DNA from 4 places in the Rhodovulum sulfidophilum DSM 1374 genome. Region 1 is predicted to be linked to each of the others. Evidence: riboswitches for the same ligand, from Rfam matches in the RefSeq annotation. Region 1 holds a riboswitch; each other region holds the start of a gene.

What was found. A riboswitch is a leader RNA that binds a small molecule or an ion and turns the genes downstream of it on or off. The one in region 1 is predicted to bind cobalamin.
Region 2: linked by a shared signal. The riboswitch ahead of A6W98_RS16030 (cysteine-rich small domain-containing protein) and the one ahead of A6W98_RS15215 (FecCD family ABC transporter permease) in region 1 are both predicted to bind cobalamin.
Region 3: linked by a shared signal. The riboswitch ahead of A6W98_RS07810 (ribonucleoside triphosphate reductase) and the one ahead of A6W98_RS15215 (FecCD family ABC transporter permease) in region 1 are both predicted to bind cobalamin.
Region 4: linked by a shared signal. The riboswitch ahead of A6W98_RS19520 (BLUF domain-containing protein) and the one ahead of A6W98_RS15215 (FecCD family ABC transporter permease) in region 1 are both predicted to bind cobalamin.

Annotation. Positions count from the first base shown of each region.
Region 1 is NZ_CP015418.1:3,244,084-3,246,276, reverse strand. Features, by position in the region: gene A6W98_RS15225 (heavy metal translocating P-type ATPase) at 1-250, shown strand, start outside; gene cueR (Cu(I)-responsive transcriptional regulator) at 247-636, shown strand; cobalamin riboswitch at 675-884, shown strand; gene A6W98_RS15215 (FecCD family ABC transporter permease) at 1,071-2,063, shown strand; gene A6W98_RS15210 (ABC transporter ATP-binding protein) at 2,060-2,193, shown strand, end outside.
Region 2 is NZ_CP015418.1:3,421,917-3,424,109, forward strand. Features, by position in the region: gene A6W98_RS16025 (universal stress protein) at 1-807, shown strand, start outside; gene A6W98_RS16030 (cysteine-rich small domain-containing protein) at 820-1,215, opposite strand; cobalamin riboswitch at 1,372-1,568, opposite strand; gene A6W98_RS16035 (succinylglutamate desuccinylase/aspartoacylase family protein) at 1,667-2,193, shown strand, end outside.
Region 3 is NZ_CP015418.1:1,643,990-1,646,182, reverse strand. Features, by position in the region: gene dgt (dGTP triphosphohydrolase) at 1-591, opposite strand, end outside; cobalamin riboswitch at 820-1,013, shown strand; partial or broken gene A6W98_RS07810 (ribonucleoside triphosphate reductase) at 1,106-2,193, shown strand, end outside.
Region 4 is NZ_CP015419.1:88,153-90,345, reverse strand. Features, by position in the region: gene A6W98_RS19525 (isocitrate lyase) at 1-560, shown strand, start outside; cobalamin riboswitch at 654-865, shown strand; gene A6W98_RS19520 (BLUF domain-containing protein) at 970-2,043, shown strand.

The sequences.
Region 1 (2,193 bases):
CGATCCGCAAGGCGTCGTCAATGCGCTCCATGTCAGCCGCCGGACCCTGGCCAATATCCGTCAGAACCTGTTCTGGGCCTTCGCCTATAACGTCGCGCTCATTCCGGTCGCGGCAGGCGTGCTCTACCCGCTGAACGGCCTCTTGCTGTCGCCGATGCTGGCGGCGGGGGCGATGGCCTGTTCAAGCCTCTTCGTGCTGTCGAATGCCCTTCGGCTGCGCGGGCTCGGCCCGCTGGAGGCCCGCTCATGAATATCGGCGACATCTCGAAAGCCACCGGGCTGCCGGCCAAGACCATCCGCTATTACGAGGAAATCGGTCTGATCCGCCCCGCCCGGGGCGCCAATGGCTACCGGCATTTCTCGGAGACCGACCGGCACAACCTGACCTTTCTGGGCCGGGCCCGGTCGCTGGGCTTTTCGATCGAGGAATGCCGGGCGCTTCTGGCGCTTTACACCGACAAGGACCGCGCCAGCGCCAATGTGAAACAGATCGCCCGCGTCCATCTGGCGCAGATCGACGCCAAGATCGCCGAATTGCAGGCGATGCGCGCCACCCTGGCCGAGCTGGTTTCGGCCTGCGCGGGCGATCAGCGCCCCGATTGCCCGATCCTGAAGGGGCTGGCCGGGGAAGGCTGAGCCGCCCGCAAAGGGCTTTGACAATGCGCCCCGATCGGCTAGGCAGGGGCCACTTCGGTTCCGGCCCGCAAGGCCGGAGAAAAGGGAACGCGGTGCGCCTTGCCCCTCGGGGCGCGGCAATTCCGCGGCTGCCCCCGCAACTGTAGGCGGAGAGCGCGGCTGACAGATGCCACTGGGCCAAGGGCCCGGGAAGGCCAGCCAAGCGACGACCCGCAAGCCAGGAGACCTGCCGGAGCGACGATCACCCTTTCCGGGCGCGGGGCGCGCCCCGGAGCGGCCAGCCCGCAGCGGTGAGACAGATCACCGTCCGGGGGGCTGGCCCGACCGCCGATGCGCCCCGGACCGCCCGCAAGGGCAGGGAAGGCAGGGCGATGGACGATCCGAACGAAACAGGGGCCGAAGACAGGACCGGGCCGCGCGGCCGGGACGCGCGCATGAGGGGGCAGGGGCTCTTCTGGGCGTTGGCGCTGCTGGTGGCGGCGCTGTTCCTGTTGTCCTTGCTGATCGGGCCTGCCGGGCTTTCGGTCCGCGAGAGCTTCTCGGCGCTCCTGGCCGGGCGCGGCGAGGCGGCGGTGCTGGTCATGCGCGAGATCCGGTTGCCGCGGGCGATCCTTGCCGTGCTGGTGGGGGCGAGCCTCGGGCTGTCGGGCGCCGCGTTGCAGGGCTACATGCGCAACCCGCTGGCCGAGCCGGGCCTGATCGGGGTGTCCTCGAGCGCGGCGCTGGGCGCGGTGCTGGCGCTTCAGACCGGGCTGGCCTCGGCGCATGTTCTGGCGCTGCCTGCATCGGCACTGACGGGCGCGCTGATCGCGGTCTCGCTTCTGCTGCTCTTGGCCGGGCCGCGCGGCGGCGCCTTCACGCTGATCCTTGCGGGCATCGCGCTCTCGGCGCTGGCGGGCGCGCTGACCCAGCTGGTCCTGAACCTTTCGCCCAACCCCTATGCCACGGCCGATATCGTGTTCTGGCTGATGGGCTCGCTGGCCGACCGGTCCTTCACCCATGTCTGGCTGGCCCTGCCGCTGACGGTGCTGGGCTGGATGCTGCTGGCCGGGCTCGGCCGCGGGCTCGACGCGCTGACGCTGGGCGAGGATGCGGCCGCGGCGCTGGGCATCCGGCTGGGGCGGCTGCGGCTTGCGCTTGTCATTGGCGTCGCCGCCTCGGTCGGGGCGGGGGTGGCGGTGGCGGGCGCCATCGGCTTTGTCGGGCTGATCGTGCCGCATCTCCTGCGCCCGCTGGTCGGCGCCCGGCCTGCGCGGCTGTTGCCGGCCTCGGCGCTGGGGGGCGCGGCACTTCTGCTGGCCGCCGATATCGGCGTGCGGCTGGTGCTGCCCGACCGCGACCTCAAGCTGGGCGTCGTCACCGCGCTGATCGGGGCGCCGCTCTTCATCCGGCTGATCTACCGGACCCGGGCGGAGGCGGGCGCATGACCGGGCTCGAGCTTTCCCATCTGACCGTCCGGCGCGGGACCCGCCCGGTGGTCGAGGATGTCACCGCGACGCTTTCCCCCGGCGACTGCGTGGGGCTCGTCGGCCCCAATGGCGCGGGCAAGACCACCCT
Region 2 (2,193 bases), 180 kb from region 1:
CGCCGCGCCACGCTTCTGGCGCGCCAGACCGGTGCCGCGCTGAAGCTTGTGCATGTGGTCGATGACGACCTGCCGGTCAGGATCGTCGAGGCCGAGCGCGAGGCCGCGACCGGGCTTCTGCAACAACAGGCGGAGACGCTGCGCGCGCATGACGGGCTCGACTGCAGCGCCCATGTCGTGCTGGCCGATCCCTTTGCCGGGCTGATCGAGGCCGTGCCCCAGCTTGGCGCCGATCTGCTGGTGATCGGGCCGCACCGGCGCCAGCTTCTGCGCGATGTCTTCGTCGGCACCACCGCCGAGCGCACGATCCGCGCCGCCGCCTGCCCGGTGCTGATGGCCAATGCGCCGCCCGTCGGCCCCTATCGCCACGCGCTCTTGGCGACCGACCTGTCCCCGGGCTCGCGGGGCGCGTTGCGGCGCTTTGGCGGGCTCGGCTTCGGCCACCGGCTGCGCGGCTCGGTGCTGCATGTCTTCGACGCGACCGAAGCGGCCATGATGCGGATCCACGCCACCCGCGAGGACGACCGGGAGGCGCATCTGCGCGAGGCGGGGGCCGAGGCCGCACGCGCCTTAAGCGCGTTCCTGCGCGACCTGCCGCAGGGTCCGATGGTCGAACTGGTGCGCCACCGCAACGGCAGCGCGGCCTCCGAGATCCTCGCCGCCGCGGCCGAGACCGAGGCCGATCTGATCGTGGTCGGCACCCAGAGCCGCGGCGCGTTCGAAACCATGGTTCTGGGCAGCGTCGCCCGTCAGGTTCTGCGCAGCTCCACGGCCGACGTGCTGGCGGTTCCGCCCGGCGCGGCCTGAAGCCCCGTCCTCTCAGTCCCCGCCGTCCCCTGCCGCGTCCGCCTCGCGGCGACGCCGGTGGATCTCCTCGGCATCGTTGGGCTTCGGCGGGCGCGGGCGGCGGACCGGCGGGTCGGTCTGCGGCTTGCCCGACCAGGGCTGCGGATATTCCAGCCAGCGCTGGATGAAGTTCCAGGATTGCAGATAGCCGTCATGCGGCAGGGTGCAGGCCGAACAGTCCTTGCGGGTCAGCCCGTTGGCATCGGTATAGGTCTGGTAGGGCCCGGGGCATTCATAGGCGATCAGCGGACAGTAGCAGAACAGGCAGTTGAATTCGCGCGCCACGCCCTTGTGACAGGGCAGGAACGGGCAGGCGCTGTTGGTGAAGCCCTTGAAGGCCTCGTTGTCGGTCAGGTCCTTGGGTTGCATGGCGCAACTCCTTCCGGTCGGCGGCCGCGGCCGGGCCAGCCCCGGGCCGGTCAGCGGCAGGATGAAGGCCGGGCCCGCCCCCGAAGCGAAGGCGGATCGCGGCCGCTTGCCCCGGCAATGGCGCCCGGCCCGGGCGACCGGGCACGCCATCCGGGCGGGCGGTTCGGCGCGCTGGCAGGTCTCCTGGCTTGCGGGTCTCGGCCGGTCCGCCCGCCTTCCCGGCCCGGGCGATGCCGGTTCCGGTGGCGGTTCGGGGCGGGGGCTCGCCGCTGACAGTTGCGGGGGCAGCGCCGGAATTGCACCGGCTTCCCTTTTCACTCCCTTGCGGAAGCACCAGAACGCCCACCATCAATGGGGGCCGGGCCCGCCGCTGTCAATCCGCAGGGCCCTTGCCAGCGCCCCCGGCCCGGCGCTATTGCGTGACGATGAGCTGCTTGCCGACAGAAGCCAGATGACGGCGCGCGCGGAGTTCACGCTTGGCCGCGAGACCGTGCCCCCCGGCAGCCGCCGCACGGTGGACCTGCCGGTCTCGGTCCTGTCCGACCACACCCCGGTCACGCTTTCGGCCCATGTCGTTCATGGCCGCCGCCCCGGCCCCGCGATGTTCGTGACCGCGGGCGTCCATGGCGACGAGGTGATCGGGGTCGAGATCGTGCGCCGGCTCCTGAGCCTGCCGGTGCTCGGCGCGCTGCGCGGCACGCTGATCGCGATCCCCATCGTCAACGCCTTCGGCTTTCTCAACCTGTCGCGCTACCTGCCCGACCGGCGCGACCTGAACCGCTGCTTTCCCGGATCGTCGGGCGGCTCGATGGCCGCGCGGCTTGCGCATCTGCTGGTCGAGGAGGTGGTCGGCCGCTGCCAGATCGGCATCGACCTGCATTCGGCGGCGGTCCATCGCACCAACCTGCCGCAGGTCCGCGTGGTGCCGGACGATCCCGAGCTGGCCCGGCTGGCCCGGGTCTTCGCCGCCCCGGTGGT
Region 3 (2,193 bases), 1.6 Mb from region 1:
GAGACAGGGATACTTCGTGAAGGCCCCCAAAACAGCGTGGGTCAGCCGCATGCCGCCCTCGCGCCGGGACATCTCCAGCCGGGTCAGGATCCGAAAGCCCTGGGCATTGCCCTCGAAATGCTCGAACTCGCGGCGCTGGCCCTCACTCAGATCCGCACCGAAGGGCTTTCGCATCTCGAACCATTCCGAAATCGCATCCTCGCCCGCATGGCCGAAGGGCGGGTTGCCGATGTCATGGGCGGCACAGGCCGCCTGCAGGATATAGGACAGGTCGTGCCCGGCGCCGTCGAGCAGGATGCTCTTCGCGGCCAGCGCCTGCCCGACCTCGAACCCAAGCGAGCGGCCCACGCTGCTGGTCTCGAGGCTGTGGATCATCCGGTGATGCAGGTGGTCGTTCTCGTAAAGCGGATGCACCTGGGTCTTGTTGGCCAGGCGCCGGAACGGCTGCGAGAAGATCACCCGGTCGAGATCGGCCAGAAACGCCGGACGCCGCCTATCGCGCGCCGCGCGCGTTTCGGCCTCATCCGGGGCAGGCTCGCGCTGCTCGTGCCGAGCCTTCGTCAGAAGCCCTTGCCATTCCATATGTTCCATCGCTTTCCCCTCCGGCAGATCGGCGCCAGCATAGCGGCTTCAGCTTGCGGCGACAGCGCCGATCGCCTACCCCGCCCACCAGAGCCGGGATGGCGGTGCGAGGACCCCGGCAAAGAGACCCGTATCCCGCATTGCCGCGCGACTGTCAGTGACCCGGCCCGATGACAGGGCCCGGGGGGTGCGCGAAGGTCGCACCCGCTACATGTTGACAATACGCCCCCGCAAACATCAATATACTGTTGCTTTGGTTCCCGCGGTTTGCGCCGTGGGCGAAGAGGGAAGCCGGTGAGAGTCCGGCACTGCCCCCGCAACTGTCAGCGGCAAGCCGCGGCCCCTTGATCCACTGGCGCAAGACGCCGGGAAGGAGGGCCAGGGCGTCCGAGCCGCGAAGTCAGGAGACCTGCCAGAGCGGACCGAACGACCGCGAGCGGTGGGCTCGGGTGCGTGCGTCGGACCGGCGGGTCCGCGTGCCTCCCTGCGTGCCGCCCCTGACCAGAACCGAAAGCGAACCGCCATGACCGCCCCCTCGCCCCGTTCCGTCGCCAACCGCGACGGCCAGATCGTTCCCTTCGACGCCGGCCGGATCGCCCGGGCCATCGCCCGTGCGGGCGAGGCCACCGGCGAATTCGGCGCCGAGGAGGCCGCCCATCTCACCGCCCAGGTGGTGCGGGTGCTGAGCTTCCGCCACGCGGATGGCACGCCCGATATCGAGGAAATCCAGGATGCCGTCGAACAGGCCCTGATCGGCGCCAACCGGATCGCGACGGTGCGCGCCTACGCCGTCTATCGCGCCCAGCATGCGCGGCTGCGCGAGGACCGGCAGGTGCTGGTCGATGTCGAAAGCTCGATCAACGAATATCTCGACCGCTCGGACTGGCGGGTGAATGCCAATGCCAATCAGGGCTATTCGCTGGGCGGCATGATCCTGAACACCTCGGGCAAGGTGACGGCGAATTACTGGCTGAGCCATATCTACCCGCCGGAAGTCGGCCAGGCGCATCGCGACGGCGACATCCATATCCACGATCTCGACATGTTCGCGGGCTATTGCGCGGGCTGGTCGCTGAGGACGCTGTTGCGCGAGGGGCTGAACGGGGTGCCCGGCAGCATCGAATCCGGTCCGCCGATGCACCTGACCAGCGCGCTCGGCCAGATCGTCAATTTCCTCGGCACTCTGCAGAACGAATGGGCGGGCGCCCAGGCTTTCAGCTCGTTCGACACCTATCTGGCGCCCTATGTGCGGATCGACGGGCTGGATTACGCCGCCGTCCGTCAGGCGATGCAGGAATTCATCTACAATCTCAACGTGCCCTCGCGCTGGGGCACCCAGACGCCCTTCACCAACCTGACCTTCGACTGGACCTGCCCGGATGACCTGAAGGACCAGGTGCCGGTGATCGGCGGGCGCGAGGCCGATTTCGCCTATGGCGCGTTGCAGTCCGAGATGGACATGATCAACCGCGCCTATATGGAGGTGATGACCGCGGGCGATGCCAAGGGTCGGGTCTTCACCTTCCCGATCCCGACCTACAACATCACTCCCGATTTTCCGTGGGAGAGCGAAAATGCCGGTTATCTCTTCGAGATGACGGCGAAATACGG
Region 4 (2,193 bases), on a different replicon from region 1:
GGATCGAGACCGACACCCCCAATGTCGACGAGATCGCCTCGATGGTGAGCGAGATCCGGGCGGCGGTGCCGGATGCCAAGCTGACCTACAACAACTCTCCCTCTTTCAACTGGACGCTGAACCTGCGCAAGCAGGTCCGCGCGCAATGGCTGGCCGAGGGCACGATTTCCGAGGACAGCTATCCGGACGGCAACGAGCTGATGAAGCCCGATTATGACGAGACCGATCTGGGACGCGAGGCCGATGCCCGGCTGAGGGCCTTCCAGACCGACATCTCGACCCGGGCGGGGGTGTTCCACAACCTCATCACCCTGCCGACCTTCCACCTGACCGCCAAGGCGATGGACGAGCTGTCCCGCGGCTATTTCGGCGAGGACAGGATGCTGGCCTATGTCGCGACCGTCCAGCGCGAGGAAATCCGGCGCGGCATCTCGGCGGTCCGGCACCAGCACGAGGTCGGCTCGGATCTGGGCGACACGTTCAAGGAGATGGTCGGCGGCGAACGTGCCCTCAAGGCGGGCGGCTCGGCCAATACCATGAACCAGTTCGCGGCCGAATAGGCGCCGCTGCCCCGGGACGCGGCTGCGCGCATTTCGCGCGGCCGCATTCCCTGGTGGAGGCCACGGATTTCTTCGACAGGAGCCGCGGCTTTGTCTACCATTGCGACGGATGGTGCGCATGCTCTCGCCTGCAGGGAGCATGACTGAAAAGGGAATGCGGTGCGGGGGATCTCCCCAAGGCCGCGGCTGCCCCCGCAACTGTAAGCGGCGAGCGGTTCTGGAAGATGCCACTGGGCGATGCCCGGGAAGGCCCGGAACCGCGGCGACCCGCAAGCCAGGAGACCTGCCATCCGCTTGGTGTTGAAACGGGCGGGGTGCCCCGGAGGACACGGTGTCGGACCGGGATGCCCTTGCGGCCCGTATCCGCTGCCTTGCCCCTGGCCCCGTGCCTGCAATTGAGGCCGTGGGGATGCTGAAAGAAAGCCCGAAAGACGGAACCGCCGAGGGGCGTCTGTTCCGGATCGCCTACAAGAGCCGCGCCCATCCCGGATGTGACCTTGCCTCCGCCGGGGCCATGGCCGCCGAGGACGCCTTGCGAAACCGCGACCGGAACGTGACCGGGGTCCTGCTGTTCGAGCGGGGCTGGTTCCTGCAATGGCTGGAGGGTCCGGCACGGACGGTCCTGTCGCTGGCCTCGGCGATCCGGACCGACCCGCGCCACGGCGAGATGCAGATCCTCAGCGCCGGCGCGACCGATGAACGCCGCTTCGCGGGCTGGCCGATGCGGCTTGCCCCGCCCTCGGGGCCGCTGGCCGACAGGGCGGATTTCGATGCGGCGACCGCCGCGCTTGCCTTCGACCGGGCCGCTGCGCTCTACCGCGAGGAATGCGGCGGCGAGGCGGACTGGCGCGACCTGGCGGACGGCTTCGTCCGCGACCTTGCCCGGGCGCCCGAGGAGGCGGTGCCCGACCTGCCGCCCTCGGCCCTGGAAACGCTGTCGGCGCGGGCGGGCTTCGTCGACGCGCTTTGCGCCGCGCTGGCCGCAGCCTGGCATGCCAGCGCGCTTTCGGGCTTCGAGGTGACGCTGGCGACCGTACGCCTGAACCGGCTTCTGCTGCGGGCCGGCCGACCCGCCACCTCGCTTGCGCCGAAGGGGCGGGTTCTTGTCCTTGCGCCTTATGGCTGCACGGAAATCGCCGGGGCCATTGCCAAGACCGATCTGTTGCGACAGGCCGGATATTCCGTCCGTATGGTGCCCTGGGCCTCGGGCGCGGCACTCGACGACGCTGTCGGAGAGACCGGCAGCTGTCCGGTCATCGTCTATGCCGGGCGTGTCGGCATCGGCACGAAGGATGCCATGCGCGGGGCGGCGCTGGCCGAACGTCTGTCCGCGCGGATGCCCGGGCGGACGGTCCTGCTGGGCGGCCGCGATGCCGGCCCGCTTTGCGACTGGTCGCACCGGCTTGCCTTTCTGGCCCAGCAGCTGCCCACGGGAGCCGACCCCGCTGCCGACCCCGCCCTCCGCACCCGCCAGAGGGTGTGATCCCGGGCCTGCCGGGCGCGTTGCGGAAACCCCGAAGGGTGGCGCGGGACATGTTCTGCGCGGCCCCGTTTCGGCAGGACGCGCTCTGACCCGGGGCCTCACGCTGCTGCCACGAGATTGGCGGGCGGGGCCTTCTCCTGCGGGGTTCGG